4 regions of the Streptomyces sp. NPDC096193 genome follow, and region 3 is predicted to be linked to each of the others. Evidence: riboswitches for the same ligand, from Rfam matches in the RefSeq annotation. Region 3 holds a riboswitch; each other region holds the start of a gene.
The links. A riboswitch is a leader RNA that binds a small molecule or an ion and turns the genes downstream of it on or off. The one in region 3 is predicted to bind cyclic di-AMP.
Positions count from the first base shown of each region.

Region 1: linked by a shared signal. The riboswitch ahead of ABTX78_RS33040 (transglycosylase SLT domain-containing protein) and the one ahead of ABTX78_RS06870 (C40 family peptidase) in region 3 are both predicted to bind cyclic di-AMP.
Region 2: linked by a shared signal. The riboswitch ahead of ABTX78_RS27490 (M23 family metallopeptidase) and the one ahead of ABTX78_RS06870 (C40 family peptidase) in region 3 are both predicted to bind cyclic di-AMP.
Region 4: linked by a shared signal. The riboswitch ahead of ABTX78_RS13290 (transglycosylase family protein) and the one ahead of ABTX78_RS06870 (C40 family peptidase) in region 3 are both predicted to bind cyclic di-AMP.

Region 1 covers NZ_JBEOSJ010000036.1:25,638-29,553, reverse strand. The annotation lists gene ABTX78_RS33050 (DUF6233 domain-containing protein) at 96-653, opposite strand; gene ABTX78_RS33045 (DUF1232 domain-containing protein) at 792-1,127, shown strand; gene ABTX78_RS33040 (transglycosylase SLT domain-containing protein) at 1,230-2,045, opposite strand; cyclic di-AMP (ydaO/yuaA leader) riboswitch at 2,048-2,202, opposite strand; gene ABTX78_RS33035 (helix-turn-helix transcriptional regulator) at 2,651-3,298, opposite strand; gene ABTX78_RS33030 (threonine synthase) at 3,295-3,916, opposite strand, start outside.
Region 2 covers NZ_JBEOSJ010000023.1:17,359-21,274, forward strand. The annotation lists gene ABTX78_RS27485 (PrsW family intramembrane metalloprotease) at 1-512, shown strand, start outside; gene ABTX78_RS27490 (M23 family metallopeptidase) at 702-1,742, opposite strand; cyclic di-AMP (ydaO/yuaA leader) riboswitch at 1,754-1,910, opposite strand; gene ABTX78_RS27495 (PP2C family protein-serine/threonine phosphatase) at 2,406-3,545, opposite strand; tRNA gene ABTX78_RS27500 (tRNA-Met) at 3,722-3,795, opposite strand; gene ABTX78_RS27505 (hypothetical protein) at 3,895-3,916, shown strand, end outside.
Region 3 covers NZ_JBEOSJ010000003.1:305,840-309,755, forward strand. The annotation lists gene ABTX78_RS06860 (C40 family peptidase) at 1-14, opposite strand, end outside; gene ABTX78_RS06865 (hypothetical protein) at 353-706, shown strand; gene ABTX78_RS06870 (C40 family peptidase) at 805-2,004, opposite strand; cyclic di-AMP (ydaO/yuaA leader) riboswitch at 2,007-2,170, opposite strand; gene pcrA (DNA helicase PcrA) at 2,523-3,916, shown strand, end outside.
Region 4 covers NZ_JBEOSJ010000007.1:63,338-67,253, forward strand. The annotation lists gene eno (phosphopyruvate hydratase) at 1-936, opposite strand, end outside; gene ABTX78_RS13290 (transglycosylase family protein) at 1,236-1,898, opposite strand; cyclic di-AMP (ydaO/yuaA leader) riboswitch at 1,903-2,077, opposite strand; gene ABTX78_RS13295 (transglycosylase family protein) at 2,341-3,294, opposite strand; gene ABTX78_RS13300 (cytochrome P450 family protein) at 3,427-3,916, opposite strand, start outside.

The DNA.
Region 1 (3,916 bases), on a different contig from region 3:
CGTCCGGGGAGGTATCGACGGTGCTCACACTCACAACGAGTCATGCTGTTCGAAGACTTCGGGCAGTTTCGACCGCCTCGGTCACACTGCCGCTCTCACTGCAACGGGGTCAGGGTTTCGGCGGCGCCGCACTTCGCGCAGGCTCTGGTGCCCGGGCGCCGGAGCACCATCAGGGTCTGGTCGAGGTCGAGTACATCGCCGTCGTCCGCGTCCTCGCAGTCATGGACGTGCACCACGTTCCAGCCGGGGCGGCCGCGTTCCCGCGGCAACCGCTCGATGCGCCAGGCCCGCCGCGACTCACCCGCCTCCACCGCGGGGGTTGCCGCGGGGATGAGCACCCCGTCCGGCTCGGGTGCGGGTGCCGCGGCAGCGGGCGGTACCGCAGCGGCAGTTGCGGACGCGGACGCCGGTGCCGCCTGCTGGGTGGGGATGTCCTCGTACGGGACACCCTCCATGGGCCGGACGTATTCGGCGGGCACCCACAGCGCCAACTCGGCCGGCTCCACCCACTCCTCGGCCGTCGTCCGCCACATGGGCACACCGACCTGGTACATCCATCCGCGCGAGGTCTGGAGCCGGGAGTGCACCAGGCCACGGACCTCCTGTCCGTCCGGGAGAACCACCACGATCGGCGGCAGCGGGTCTGCGTTCATCCCCCCACCGTACGTCGTGACCCCTGAGCGGCGCGGGTCACCGGTTCGAGGGACAACTGCCCCCGTATGCCCATGGACGCCGGCGCGGAGGGAACACGGGTAGAGACGGACCGGCGTCCACCCCGAGGAGACCGCACGATGAGTACCGAACTGACGGTCACTCTGATCGTCGCAGCGGCTGTGGTTCTGGCGATGCTGGTGGTGACCGTGGTGCTGGCGGTCAGGGTGGTGAAGGCGCGCGCCGTGCTGCGCGAGGCCGGGGTGCCGCTGAAGAACAAGGCACTCTTCTGGGGCTCGCTCGTCTACGCCGTCAGCCCGGTCGATCTGCTTCCAGACCCCATCTTTCTCGACGACATAGGAGTGCTCCTGCTGGCGCTGCGGGCTCTGCACTCCGCGGCGGCCGCGGCGCGTGGGCCTCTGCAGGGCTCCGTCCGACGCCGGCGGTCGCTCGAGAAGCCCCTGGAGAAACTCTGAGGTTCGCGAAAGCGCCGAGGCGCCGGTCCCCCGTCAGGTGGGACCGGCGCCTCGGCGCTGCTGGGCCGCGCCGTGTCAGGCCTCGGCTCAGTGGGCGGCGGCTCAGTAGGGACCGTTCACGTTGTCGATCGAGCCGTAGCGGTCGGCGGCGTAGTTGCACGCGGCGGTGATGTTGGCGACGGGGTCGTAGCTGTCCATCGCCGTGCCGGGCACGTGGTAGGCCAGGAACGTCGGCTGGATGACCTGGAGCAGACCCTTGGAGGGGGTTCCGGCCGCAGCGTTGGAGTCCCAGTTGTTGATCGCCAGCGGGTTGCCCGAGGACTCACGCATGATGTTGCGGTGGATGCCCTCGTACGAGCCGGGGATGCCGTGCTGGGCCATGACGTCCAGCGACTCCTTGATCCAGCCGTCGAGGTCGTTCGTGTAGCTCTTGGCCGGTGCGGCCTGCTCGGCCGGCGCGGCCTTCGCAACGGTCTCGACGGCCGGCGTGGACGCCCGCTCGGAGCGGTCCGCCCGCTCGGTGGAGGTCCTGGCCGGGGTGGGGGCGTCCGCCGTGGCCTTCTTGCCGACGGAGAGCTTCAGGCCGGGGTGGATGAGTGCCGGGTCCGCGCCGACGGCTCTGCGGTTGTCCTGGTAGAGCTTCTTCCAGCCGCCGCTCACGGCGAGCTGGTCCGCGATCGAGGACAGGGAGTCACCGGCGACGACCGAGTAGGTCGAGGGGGCCTTCTTCGCGGGAGCCGGCGCGGCGGGGGCCACGGCCTGGTGGCCCAGGGACGGGTGCGTCGTCGCCGGGGCGGCGCCGGCGGTGGTCGCCCCGATCACCGGGAGGACCAGAGCGGCCCCACCCGTGCCCGCGGCGACAATGCCCCGGGTCAATGAACTGGTCTTGGGACGGCGGTGCTTACCCTTTGCAGCCATGACGCATTCCTCTCCGTCGCCTGCGAGGTGAGCTGTCGGGTGCGGACTGGAGATGCCCGGCCGCATTGAATGCGACTTGACCCCGAGCCGTTCCGGGTTACGGATCGGCGGCTTACCTGGTTCCCCCGCTCCTGCCATGGGTCAGTGGTCGTGGTTTACGGGTGGCGGCAGGATTCGGCGTTCCACCCGGATTGACCGTGACGTTAAGCGAGGCGAGCCGGACGGAACAAGCCCCGAATTCCCGACGTAAACCCCCCGGGATGATCCAATGGGGGTAAATACCGCCGGGCCGCATCGGGCGAGAGGTTCAACTTTCTTTACACAGAACAGATCTGGGCCGACGGGCATTGATCGCGATTTCCCTGCGGAGTGACCCATTTCACTGCAACCAATTGCGAAGTCGAGCAGTCCGCGGGGCCGCACGAAAGAAAGTAAATCCCCTCCGGTTCCCCTAATTCGGACATTGCGCCGCATGGCGAATAATTACCTATGCCATGACTTTTCGGACATAGCCCTGCCCTTTATGCCCGTTTTTCGCGGCCCTCCGCCGTCCGAGCCCCGCATCCGACGCCGCGCGCTGTCCACCGGCAATCACGGAGCAGCCCTCAGCGGAGGTAGTTGTAGACCGTCGCCCGGGAGACGCCCAGGAGGTCCGTGAGCGCCTGCACCGAGTGCTTCACCTGAAGAAAGCCGCGCTCTTTGAGCGAACGCACCAATGCACGCCGGGATGCGGCATCGAGGCTGCGCGGGGTATGACCCCGCGCGGCAGAGAACTCCTCGACAACCGCGCGCAGTTCGCCGCTGCTGCGGGCCCGGAGAGTTTCCTCCAGCGATACGTCGGGCTCCTCGGTTCGCACCAGTCCGGCGAGGCTCCGGGCCGCCGTGGCGAAGAGGGAGACATCCAGATTGAGGCAGATCGCCGCCACATAGTCGCCCCTGCTGTTCTTGAGACCGATGGAAGTGCTCTTGGCGGGACGGCCGTCGGGAAAGCGATTGGGGTAATTCTGAAGAACGCTCGGGTAGTCGGGATCCGCGATCCGGGCGAGGCCGAGTTCGGTCGCCGGGTCACCCACGGTGCGGCCGGACAGGTTGTTCTCGATCGCCCGGACGGCATGGTCCGGATCGCGGAGGTCGTGCAGGACGACCTCGCAGAGCCCCGGGAACATCCGCCCCAGTGCGACGACGATCTTCTCCCCTTCGCGCAGGAGAAGTTCGTCCTCCGCGCGCTCGTGCCCCCGGGCCGCGGCGCTCACGCGACAGTGCCTTCCGTGAACACGTTCCCCATCGCGGTCGCCGCCTTGAGCCCGGAACCGGTCAGCACCACCACCATCGTCTCTCCTTCGCGGATGACGCCCCGCTCCCGGAAGACATCGATGGCCGCTACGGCGGTCGCACTCGTGGGTTCGACGTACAGCCCGGTGCCGGCGAGTCGGCGGACGGCTCCGACGATGGCGGCCTCGGGAATCGCCGCCATGTCTCCACCGGACCGGCGGACGGCGGCCACCACTTCGGGCAGCCGGACGGGCGTACGGATGGCGGTACCCTCGGCGATCGTCGGGCCGAACGAGGGTGCCGGGGCGCCGTGAAACGCGGCATGGATGGGGGCGCACGCGGCGGGCTGCGCCACCAACAGCCGTGGTCGCCTGCTGATCTGACCCGTCGTCAGCAGTTCGGAGAACCCGAGATCGAGGCCGAGGACGAGGCTGCCCGCTCCTGCCACGGTGACCACCGTGTCCGGGGCGGCGAAGCCGAGGTCCTCCCACAGCTCGTAGGCAAGAGTCTTGGTGCCCTGGAGAAAGAAGGGGTTCCAGTTGTGCCCGGCGTAGCACGTGCGGTCGGAGCGGCGCAGGGCCTCGGCGGCGGTCGCGTCC
Region 2 (3,916 bases), on a different contig from region 3:
TGGGCATGCACGCGCTGTGGAACGGCTCGACGTCCCTCTTCGGCCCGTGGGGCTTCTACCTCGTGTACGGGGCCTTCATGGTGCCCGTCTTCGGGCTGCTGACCTGGCTCACGATATGGAGCCGCCAGCGGGAACTGCGAACGATAGCCACCGAGTTGCCGGCGTACGCGGCGGCCGGCTGGCTGTCGGCGGACCAGCCGCCCGCCCTGGCGTCGATGCGGGCGCGCACCCTCGCCCGGGATGTGGCCCGGCGTATGCACGGGCCGACCGCGGCGCACGCGGTGTCGGAGTACCAGCACTTCGCGACCTCGCTGGCGTTCCTGCGCCACCGGGCCCACCGGGGCGCTGCGGACCCGGACTTCGTGGAGCGCGAGCAGGAGCTGCTGCACCATCTGTGGCAGCGCAGGGAGGTGGCGGCACCGGCGCTGACCTACGCGGCACGGGCCACCGGGCGGGTGCACGTGCCCCCGCCGCACCGCGACTACGGCGCGTACAACCCGTACCGGACCTGACCGCGCATTCGTACGGACCGGACCTGACCGGACACCCGTACGGACCGGACCCGACACCACACCGCACTGCGGCCCTGCGGGAAGGGCCCGGCGGCAAGACTGCCCGGCGACGAAACCGGCAGTCCTGGCGTCGGGGGGTGAGCGCCGGGACTGCCGGGGACCGGGATTCGCGGGAAGGGTCCCGCAGGATCAGGGAGTCAGGCCCTTGTCCCGCAGCCAGGCCATCGGATCGATGCCCGAGCCGCCGGGGGTGTGGACCTCGAGGTGCAGGTGCGCGCCCGTCACATTGCCCGTGGCACCCACGCGGCCGATCGTCTCGCCGGTCGCCACCTTCTGGCCGGCGCTCGCGGTCATCGACGACAGGTGCGCGTACCAGACCTCGGTGCCGTCCTCGAGTTCGAGAACGATGCGGTAGCCGTACGAGCCGGACCAGCCCGCCGACTTCACGGTGCCGCTGTGCACGGCCTTGGCGGGCGTACCCGTCGGGGCGGCGAAGTCCAGGCCGGTGTGCTGGCCCGAGGACCACAGGGAGCCGGACTCGCCGTACGTGGAGGTGATCGTGTACGAGGAGGTCGGGAGCGAGTAGCTCTTGGCCAGCTGAGCGAGGCGCTCGGCCTCCGCCTTGGCCTTCGCCTCGTCCTCGGCCTTCTTCTTCGCGGCCGCGGCCTTCGCCGCCGCCTCTTCCGCCTTCTTCTTCGCCGCGGCCTCGGCCTTGTCCGCCGCGGCCTTCGCTGCCGCCGCCTCGGCCGAGGCGACCGCCTTGGCCTGCTGCTGCTCGGCCTGCTGAAGGATCCGGGCGCGCAGCGCCTCGCCGGTGCCGCCCTGGCCGGTGTCGGAAGCGGTGTCGGCGTAGGCGATGCCCATCGCCGAGTACGTGGCCGCCTCGTCCACGACGTCCGAGGAGTCTTCGGACATGAAAGAACCGACGCCGGGAAGAGACTTGGCGTCGGGCAGATTGTCCGAGAGGGAGTCGGGAAGGGATATGGAGACCGCGGGTTTGTCCTGCGCGGTCGCGATGCCGCCCGCGCCGACCGCGGCGATCACGCCGACGCCGAGCACGGTGGAACTCCGGGCAAGTCCGCCGCGCTGCTTGGCGACACGGTGCCGACCGCGCACCGGACGGACGGAGTCCTCGGTGGGGTTCCACTCTTCGAGGGACCGCTCCGCGCCCTCCGCACCGAAGAAGTCATTGGCGAAGGGTGCTTCTGGGGCAGGCCTGTTGGACGCCACTGAGGCGTGCTCCTTTCCTTCCTTCTCGCCTACCGGGTTAGCTGACGGGTTCGGAGCAGGAAGGTCTCCTACGAGCGCCATCCGCCGCACAAGTCGCGGTGGAAGGTGCCCGATTCACCCCAAGGATTGGTTCCCCGGTTCCCTTGCGGAATTCGGCGCACGCGCACGGCGCCGTCCTGACGACGGCTGGGACGACCGCGCTGCGTTATCGAACGTTAATAGACGCGAGGACTGTATTCCAAGCTGTTCCGGGTGATCGTTAACGACTTCCCGCGGGACCAATCGGGACACAAGCAGCCGGAGTCGGGCGACTTGATCGACCTTCGGACTTCGTCACATTACTGACGGGTCGTCAAATGGTATGCGGAGGGGGATCTTCCCACTACGAAGCGTGCACGGCCGCCGGGAGCGGGTCGCGCCGGCGAGACCCCTGGCTCGTTCAAAGTGCCCGCGATCGCCTGCACCACTCATCAGGGCAAGCACCCCAGACGCGTTCCCCGACCCACCCAACTCATCCGGCAAGACCACCGAACCGTTCCTCATCCGGCCAAGCCCACCGTCACGTTCCGCAGCCCGCCCGCACACCTCGCACTGCCTCGCACTGCGTCGCACCGCCTCGCACGGCGAGAGACACCCGCTACGTACCCCCGGAGCCGGTGCCCCTCACACCGGCGGCACGACCGGCACCGTCCTGCGGCGCTCCTGCTGCCTCTCCGCCGGCCGGGCGACCGCCAGCAGCGCCATGTCGTCCCTCGATCCGCCGCCGGTGTACCGGCGCACGTCGTCGACGAGCGCGTCGAGCAGTTCGTCGGGCCCGGGGAAGAGCCGCCCGGAGAGCCGAGCGCCGGGATCGTAGAACTCGCCGGCCGCGTTGCGCGCCTCGCTGACACCGTCCGTGTAGAGCAGCAGGGTCGCCCCCGTCGGCAGCGAGTACTCCACCGCCTGGTCCGGCCAAGTCTCCAGATCGCCCATGCCGAGCGGCAGCGCGGCAATCGACGGCTTCAGGAACTCCAGGTCACCGTTGGCGTACAGCATGATGGGCTCCGGGTGGCCGCGATTGACCAGCCGGACGATTCCGGCGCCGCGCGGGATCTCCCCCAGTACGGCGGTGGTGAAGCCCTCGACCGCGTCCAGGCTGTCCCGGCGCGTGCCCTCGCGTGCCAGCGCCCGCTCGAGGCGCTGGGCGACGCCCTCCAGGGAACTCTCCTGTTCGGCCGCCTCCCGGAACGCACCGATGACCACGGCCACCGCCTCGACGGCCTCCAGCCCCTTGCCCCGTACATCGCCGACCACCAGCCGTACCCCGAAGGGCGTCTCCTGCACGGCGAACAGGTCGCCGCCGATGAACGCGTCGGCGAGCGCGGCCTCGTACCGTGCCGCGACGTGCAGCCCGCCGATCCGTTCGGCGGGCGTGGGCAGCACCGCACGCTGCGCGGTCTCGGCGATGACCCGGGCCGAGGCGAGCCGCTCACCGCTGCGTCTGACGACGGCGTTGATGAGCAGCGCGAGTCCGGAGACGGTGAAGAGCGTGAAGATCTCGGTGTACGCCGTGACCTCGCCGGCGGTCCGGTTGTAGAAGTGCAGCCCGAGCACCGCGAGGGTCGCCGTGATGCCGGTCACCAGCGTGGTGCGCAAGGAGAAGAACGGAGCGGCGATCAGCGGGGCGGCAGCGAACATCGGTACGGCCGTGAACTGCGCCGGGGTCGCCAGGTCGAAGACGAGCCCACCGATGATCATCAGCGTGGGCAGGGCGCGGATGAAGCGGCGGGCGCCGTACACGCGACTCTGTTGGAACTGCGCCAACGGTGCTCTCCTCCCCGGTCCGTCCACGGCTGCGGACGGTACCGCGCTCTACCCAGGCTGTCCGGAGCCGCGCCGCCGAGCGACTCTCCGTCGGCCAACCGGGCGAAACGCCGTGCCCACAGACGGGAAACAACAGCGGCCCGACACTCGAGACGAGTGCCGGGCCGCTGTGTCAGTAGCGGGGACAGGATTTGAACCTGCGACCTCTGGGTTATGAGCCCAGCGAGCTACCGAGCTGCTCCACCCCGCGTCGGTGAACACCACTCTACGCCATCCGGAGCAAGATCAACTCCAATTGAGGGTGCCCCCGCTCTGTCGCTCACGTTTCCGGTGGGTCACCATCTCGCGCATGAGGGGGAAACAGTCCGTGC
Region 3 (3,916 bases):
CGGTGCGCGGCCACGGGTGCGTGTACGTCCTTCCGTCATCCCTGCGGGTCGGGGTCCGGCGGCGGCCCGCACAGGGGAGCGGTCCGCCGCCGGATCTCTCGGCGTGACGGCCGACTGCCGCCCGGGCTGCGGCGGCGGTGGGGAGTCGGCCATCTGAGGCAGGACGCTAAACCTGGGGGTCACGGCGGGGAGAGGCAAGGACCGAATGTGCCCGAAGGTGGCCATCCCGCTGCGCTTTCTGCAAGCCGGTCCCGCCCGGTCGCGTCCTTTCTCCGCGCCGCTGTGACCGATGTGCCGAATGAGACTCACCCGGCCTGAAGGGGGTGATATGGCGGGAGTTAGGCTCCGCCGCATGGACGTACTCATCAATGTCTTCGTCGCCCTGCACATCATCGGCATCGCGTCCCTGCTGGGCGGCTTCCTCACGCAGATGAAGGCGATGGCCGAGGGGACGGCGCGCTTCAGCCCGGCGATGCTGCACGGCGCGCTGACGATGCTCGTCACGGGTGTGGCGCTGGTGGGCCTCAACCAGGCGGACGACCAGACGGTGAACAACCTCAAGATCGGCATCAAGCTGGCGGTGCTGGTGGTGATCCTGGGTCTGGTCTACGTCAAGCGGGACGAGGAGTCGGTGGAGAAGCCGCTGTTCGCCGCGGTGGGCGGGCTGACGGTCGCGAACATCTTCATCGCCACGCTGTGGACGTGAGCGCGCCGCACCGGACATGAGAGCGCCCGGGCTCCGGGCGCTGGGGGCATGAGAACGCCCGGGCACCCTCGGGCCCGGGCGTCCGGTGTGCGGCCGGCTCAGGCCGGGCGAACACTGCCGTGGATCGGCATGGAGAAGATCGACTCCTCGCGGACATTCGACCCCGGCTTCGGGGCGTGGATCATCTTGCCGTCACCGATGTAGATGCCCACGTGGCTGATGTCGTCGTAGAAGAAGACCAGGTCCCCCGGGAGCAGATCCTTCGTCTCGACCCGCTTGCCCGTCTTCACCTGGTCCCAGGTCGTGCGCGGCAGGCTCACCCCCGCCGTCTTCCAGGCGGCCTGCGTCAGCCCCGAGCAGTCGTACGAGCTGGGACCGGCCGCGCCCCAGACGTACGGCTTGCCGATCTGGGCGCGCGCGAAGCCGAGGACCTTGGCGGCCTTGGCGGTGGAGGTGCCGTCGGAAGAACCGGAACCGGAACCGGATCCGGAGCCGGAGCCGGAACCCGTGCCGGTCCCGGGCGCCGTGCCCGTACCGCCGCCCTGGTTCTGCTCACGCTCCTTCTCCCGGCGCTGCCGCTCCGCCTCGGCCTTCGCCTCCTGCTCGGCCTTCTGCTCCGCCTTGCGGCGGGCCTCCTCCGCCTTCTTGCGCTCGATCGCGGCCAGCCGCGCCTTCTCCTCGGCGGTCAGCCTCGACAGCAGTTCGCGCGCCTCGGCGAGCTTCCCCTGCACGTCCTGCTTGCTGGTGCGCAGCGCCCGCTGCGACCGGGTGAGGGACTCCAGGCTCTCGGTCGCCGCGGCTCGCTGCTTGGCGGCGGCGGCCCGCTGGGTCTCGTAGTCGGCGATCACATCCCGCTGACGGTCCGTCATGCGGTCCATCAGCTGGGTCTGGTCGAAGTACTGCTGGGGGCTGTCCGCGAAGAGCAGCGCGGCGGTCGGGGTGACCGCGCCCGTGCGGTACTGCGCGGCCGCGTAGGTGCCGAGGACCTGCCGGGACTCGTTCAGCTTCTCCGTGCGCCGCGCGTTCTCGTCGAGGAGCTTGCCGACCTGCCGCCGCTTCTCCTCCGTCGCCTCTTTCACCTGGTTGTACTTCTGCGTCTCGGTGCCGGCCTGCCGGTACAGGTCATCGACCTTCTTCTGCACCTCTTCGACCGACGGCTTCGGGTCGCTCGGCGCCGCGTTGGCGCTCTGCGTCGACAGCAGCGTGACGGATGCGAGGGCTGCCGTCGTGAAACCGACGGCGGGGGAGGTCTTCACGGTTCGACTTCGCGTTCTGCGATGCGACGCCAAGGCCGACATCTCCTTCTTCCGTTGACCGCCTACCGGGTTAGCTGTCGGGTTCGGGCGGAACGGAAGATCGCCCTACGGACCGTGCTGGTGCGGGTCCGATTCACCCCGGTTGTGCATGGTGGGTCCCCGGTTCCGAACTTCTTTGGGAAAAGCTCGAATTCGGCGCTGACTGCCCGTTTGGCGTGGATCGCCGCGGGGGACGGGCTGCCTGATCGAGCACGCTAACCAACTCGTGTGGCTCCTGTGAAGGTTGATGTTCGATATGCCCGATACATTTTCGTGACCTTATCGATCGGGCGGTCGGCATGCTCGCCGAGTGACGCAATGCGTTCGAAAAGGTGCAGAGTGTGGCCGGAGTCGCGCGTGATCGGGTGCATCGGTGGTACGGGAGCGGACGTACGGCTTCGAACGCGCCGCGTCGTCCCGGCGCTCGGGGACGCACCGCCGTGACGCCCGGGCGGGGTCGCGGCGGCCGTATGGCAATGCGGCCGCGAGCTGTCAGTGCCGCGGCCTAGACTCGTAGAGCGATGAGCAGCCTCTTTGACGACAGTTTCCTGGCGAACCTCCAGCACACCTCGGAGGAGCCCCCGCCGCACCCCGAGGAGCCCGGAGACGGGCCCGGAGAGGAGATCCCGGACGATCTCTTCCAGGGTGCGTTCGACGTGCCCCCGGCCCGGGACGCCCACCACGGCAACGGCGCCCCGCGCACGATCGTGGACCCCGCGGCCCTGCTGGACGGACTGAACGAACAGCAGCGCGCCGCCGTGGTGCACACCGGATCGCCGCTGCTCATCGTGGCCGGCGCCGGTTCCGGCAAGACCCGGGTGCTCACGCACCGGATCGCTCATCTGCTGGGGACGCGCAGCGTCCACCCCGGCCAGATACTGGCCATCACCTTCACCAACAAGGCCGCCGGCGAGATGAAGGAGCGCGTCGAGCAGCTGGTCGGCCCGCGCGCCAACGCGATGTGGGTCATGACCTTCCACAGCGCCTGCGTCCGCATCCTGCGCCGGGAGTCCAAGAAGCTCGGCTTCACCTCGTCGTTCTCGATCTATGACGCGGCCGACTCCAAGCGACTGATGGCGCTCGTCTGCCGTGATCTGGATCTCGACCCCAAGAAGTTCCCGCCGAAGGCCTTCAGCGCCAAGATCTCGAACCTCAAGAACGAGCTGATCGACGAGGAGAGCTACGCCGACCAGGTCGGCGGAGGCAGCGAGGCCGAGGGCTCCGGCGGAGGCTTCGACAGGACGCTGGCCGAGGCGTACCGGATGTACCAGGCGCGGCTGCGCGAGGCCAACGCCCTGGACTTCGACGACATCATCATGACCACCGTCCACCTGCTCCAGGCGTTCCCGGACGTCGCCGAGCACTACCAGCGGCGCTTCCGCCATGTGCTGGTGGACGAGTACCAGGACACCAACCACGCTCAGTACACGCTCGTACGCGAGCTGGTGGGCACCGGGCAGGAGGACCTGCCCCCCGCCGAGCTGTGCGTCGTCGGCGACGCCGACCAGTCGATCTACGCCTTCCGCGGCGCGACCATCCGCAACATCCTCCAGTTCGAGGAGGACTACCCGGACGCGAAGACGATCCTGCTGGAGCAGAACTACCGCTCGACCCAGACGATCCTCTCCGCCGCCAACGCCGTCATCGAGCGCAACGAGAGCCGCCGTCCCAAGAACCTGTGGACGAACGCCGGCGCGGGCGCCCGGATCACCGGTTATGTCGCCGACACCGAGCACGACGAGGCCCAGTTCGTCGCCGACGAGATCGACCGGCTCACGGACGCGGGCGACGCGAAGGCCGGTGACGTCGCGGTCTTCTACCGGACGAACGCACAGTCCCGGGTCTTCGAAGAGATCTTCATCCGGGTCGGACTGCCCTACAAGGTCGTCGGCGGAGTCCGCTTCTACGAGCGCAA
Region 4 (3,916 bases), on a different contig from region 3:
GTCGCCGACGATCTGGACCTTGCTGCCCAGCTTGTCGTGCAGGACCTTCCAGCCGGCCCAGTCGTCCTCGAACAGCGGGTCCTCGATGGAGACCAGCGGGTAGGAGGCGACGAGCTCCTCGTAGTACTCGGTCATCTCGGCGGCCGAGCGGGACTTGCCCTCGAACTCGTACGTGCCGTCCTTGTAGAACTCGGACGCGGCGACGTCGAGCGCGAGCGCGATGTCCTTGCCGGGGGCGTAGCCGGCTTCCTTGATGGCCTCGAGGATCAGGTCCAGCGCGGCGCGGTTGGAGTCGAGGTTCGGCGCGAAGCCGCCCTCGTCACCGAGGCCGGTGGACAGGCCCTTGGTCTTCAGCACCTTCTTCAGGGTGTGGTAGACCTCGGCGCCCCAGCGAAGGGCCTCGGAGAAGGACTCCGCGCCGATCGGGGCGATCATGAACTCCTGGATGTCCACGTTGGAGTCGGCGTGCGAGCCGCCGTTCAGGATGTTCATCATCGGAACGGGCAGCAGGTGCGCGTTCGGGCCGCCCAGGTAGCGGAAGAGCGGCAGGTCGGAGGCCTCGGAGGCGGCGTGGGCCACGGCCAGCGAGACGCCGAGGATGGCGTTGGCGCCGAGCGAGGACTTGTCCGGGGTGGCGTCCAGGTCGAACATCGCCTGGTCGATCAGGCGCTGCTCGGTGGCGTCGTAGCCGACGAGCTCCGGGCCGATCTGCTCGATGACGGCGAGGACGGCCTTCTCGACACCCTTGCCCTGGTAGCGGTTCTGGTCACCGTCGCGGAGCTCGAGAGCCTCGAACGCACCGGTGGATGCGCCGGACGGAACTGCAGCACGACCCGTGCTGCCGTCGTCGAGGCCAACCTCGACCTCGACCGTGGGGTTGCCTCGGGAGTCCAGGATTTCCCGGGCTACGACGACGTCGATGGACGGCACGAGCATCTCCTTCTGGGATGTGACGCTTGGAGTGCAGGGTCTCATTGGCCTTGCGGCACGAGCCTAACCGGCGGCGGGGCGTCAGCCGCCCGATGCCCGCCTCCTGGGACGAAAAAGGGCATGAACAGCGGGTGCTGGGGACAAAACGCCCCCAATCTACCCACGGGTAACGAGAGAACCCCGGCCCGGCGCGTACGGGGGATGCGCTCCGGACCGGGGTGGTATGCGTCCCCGGGGTCCCCGGGGCCCCGGCTACCAGGGGTCCCGGGGTGCGGGCCGGCGCATGTGCGCCGGCCCGGGTGGGGTCAGCGCAGGTGGAGCTGCTGGCCCGGGTGGATCACGTCGGCGTCGGTGACGACGTCCTTGTTCAGGTCGAACAGCTTCTTCCAGCCGCCCTCGACCTTCTCGGCCGTGGCGATCTTGCTGAGCGTGTCACCGGCCTTGACCTTGTACTCGCCGTCGCCCTTCTTGAAGGACTTGGCGGCCGGCTTCGAGGACTTCGCCGGGGCGGGGGCCTCGGCGCGCTCGGAGCGGGTGGTCGGGGCCTCGGCGCGCTGCTGCGGCTGGGCCTCCTGCGCGGAGCCGGCGTCGTTGGCGGCGTTGGACAGGTTCACGCCGCAGTTCGGCCAGGCACCCTTGCCCTGGCCCGCGAGGACCTTCTCGGCTATCTGGATCTGCTGCGCCTTCGAGGCCTGGTCGGCGGTGGAGGCGAACTGGGTACCGCCGTACGCGGCCCAGGTGGAGGCGGAGAACTGCAGGCCGCCGTAGTACCCGTTACCCGTGTTGATCGACCAGTTGCCGCCGGCCTCGCACTGCGCGACCTGGTCCCACTCGGACGTGGTCGCGGCGGAGGCGGTGGTGGCGCCGAGCAGCGGGGCGGCGACCACCGCACCGGTGACACCGGCGAGCGTGGCGATACGGGTGGCCTTGGACGGGCGACGGTGCTTGGCCTTGCCGGAAAACAGCATGGAACATCTCTCTCACCGACGCCTACGAGGTGAGCTGTCGGGTTCGGGCCAAGTGAGTTGCCCGGCCGCGCAGTCGTGCGCACGGCTCCACCCCAAGCCGGTACCCGCAGTCCATCCTCAACTGCCGGGGCCGGCGCTTACCTTGGTTCCCCCGCTCCTGCCTACGGCGCATACGCGTCGACTACTCCCCCCGACCGACGGCAGGATTCGGCGTGACGGTCAGCGGTGCCCGCGATGGCGAGCGGTTCAGACCGTAAACACAGAGCTCCCCGATGTTCAAAGACGAACATCGGGGAGAAAACGCCCATCCCGCCCCTCCGGAACCGTGCGTTTCTGCAGGTCGAGGCCGGAACGCCCCGTTCCGCCGGGCAAGATGGGCGAGTTGCGGCAAAGAGACCCTTGTCTCAGTTGCACGATTCGGACAAAGGCGCCTGTACTGCCGCTACTTCGGGTCGAGTTCCAGGCTCTGGCCAGGCAGGATCAGGTCGGGGTCGTCACCGACGGTCTCCGCGTTCGCCTCATAAAGGGAACTCCACCCTCCGGGCAGCTTCTGCGAGGCCGCGATGGCCGACAGGGAGTCGCCGGGGCGGACGATGTACGAACCGGGCGCGGCGTCCGCGCCGTTCGCCCGGGCCGGCTCGCCGGCCTCATCGGCCGCGCCCTCGCCGCCGCGTGCCACATCGTCACCTCGCGAGGCGTGACGCCCCGATTCGCGCCCATTGTCCGCATTGCCCGGTTCGGCCGTTCCGGTCGCTCCGGCCGCCCCGGTCGACTTCGGCGCCGTCGGCTCGGCGGCGGGTTCGCCGCGGTGCTTGCCGGTGGCGCTGCCGCTCTCACCGCTGCCGCTGTCGCCGGTCCCGCTGTTGCCGATGCCCTGCGTCGGGGCCGGCGCGGGCTCGGCCGTCTCAGAGGGCGAGGCGGACGTCGAGGGCGCGAGCGAAGCGAGGGGGTTGTCAGACGTCGCCGGCGCGTTCTGCTCCCCGGGGGCCGAGGCGCCCGGGTCGACACCGGTGCCGGTGCCGTCCTGCGTCAGCCCGGCGATGCCCGCGCAGGTCGCCCACGCCTCGGGGCCCTGGGCCTCCAGGACCTTCTCGGCCACGGCTATCTGCTGGGAGCGGCTGGCGAGGTCGGCCCGGTCCGCGTATTCCGTGCCACCGAAGTCCTCCCACGTCTCCTGGGCGAACTGCAGACCGCCGTAGTAGCCGTTGTCCATGTCGGCGCTCCACTGGCCGCCGCTCTCGCAGGCCGCGACGCGATCCCAGGTGGCGGCGTCGGCGGCGGAGGCCGAACCCGCACCGAGAAGGGGGATCGCGATGGCCGATCCCGTCACCCCTGCCGCGACAACGATGGCCGGAGCCTGACGGGGACGACGGTGACGACCTTGGCCGGAAAGCATGCGGGTGCCCTTCGAGTGACTACAGATAACAACTGATGTCTTCTGAGACGACCGTGAAAGTAGCCGGGTTTCCTCGTGTGTCACAAGTCGATGCAGCGGAGATCACGTGAAAGTCACAGTCTTGACGGGTCGTCAGCTGCGTCCAGGTGTGAACTCAACGGGCAGGCTTCGCAATCCACGCATAATGAGACCCCCACGCCAGCGCAAATCGGCCGGATCGCCCGCAAGCCGCAAGTCCGGCATTCTTCGGAGCAGCGTGGCGATCGCGGTCTGGCCTTCCAGCCGGGCCAGCGGAGCGCCGAGGCAGTAGTGGATGCCGTGCCCGTAACCGAGGTGCTGGTTGTCCCGCCGGGAGAGGTCGAGCGCGTCGGGGTCCGTGAACCGCTCCGGGTCCCGGTCGGCGGCGGCGAGCACCACGAGCACCGGGTCCCCCGTCGCGATCTCCTGGCCGCCGATGACGAGGGACTCCGTGGCGAAGCGCCAGGTGGCGAGCTCCACGGGTCCGTCGTAGCGCAGGAGTTCCTCCACGCCCGTCTCCAGCAGCGCCGTCTCACCGGCGGCGAGGGACGCCTGGAGCCGCTCGCGCTGCTCCGGGTGGCGCAGCAGCGCGTACACACCGTTC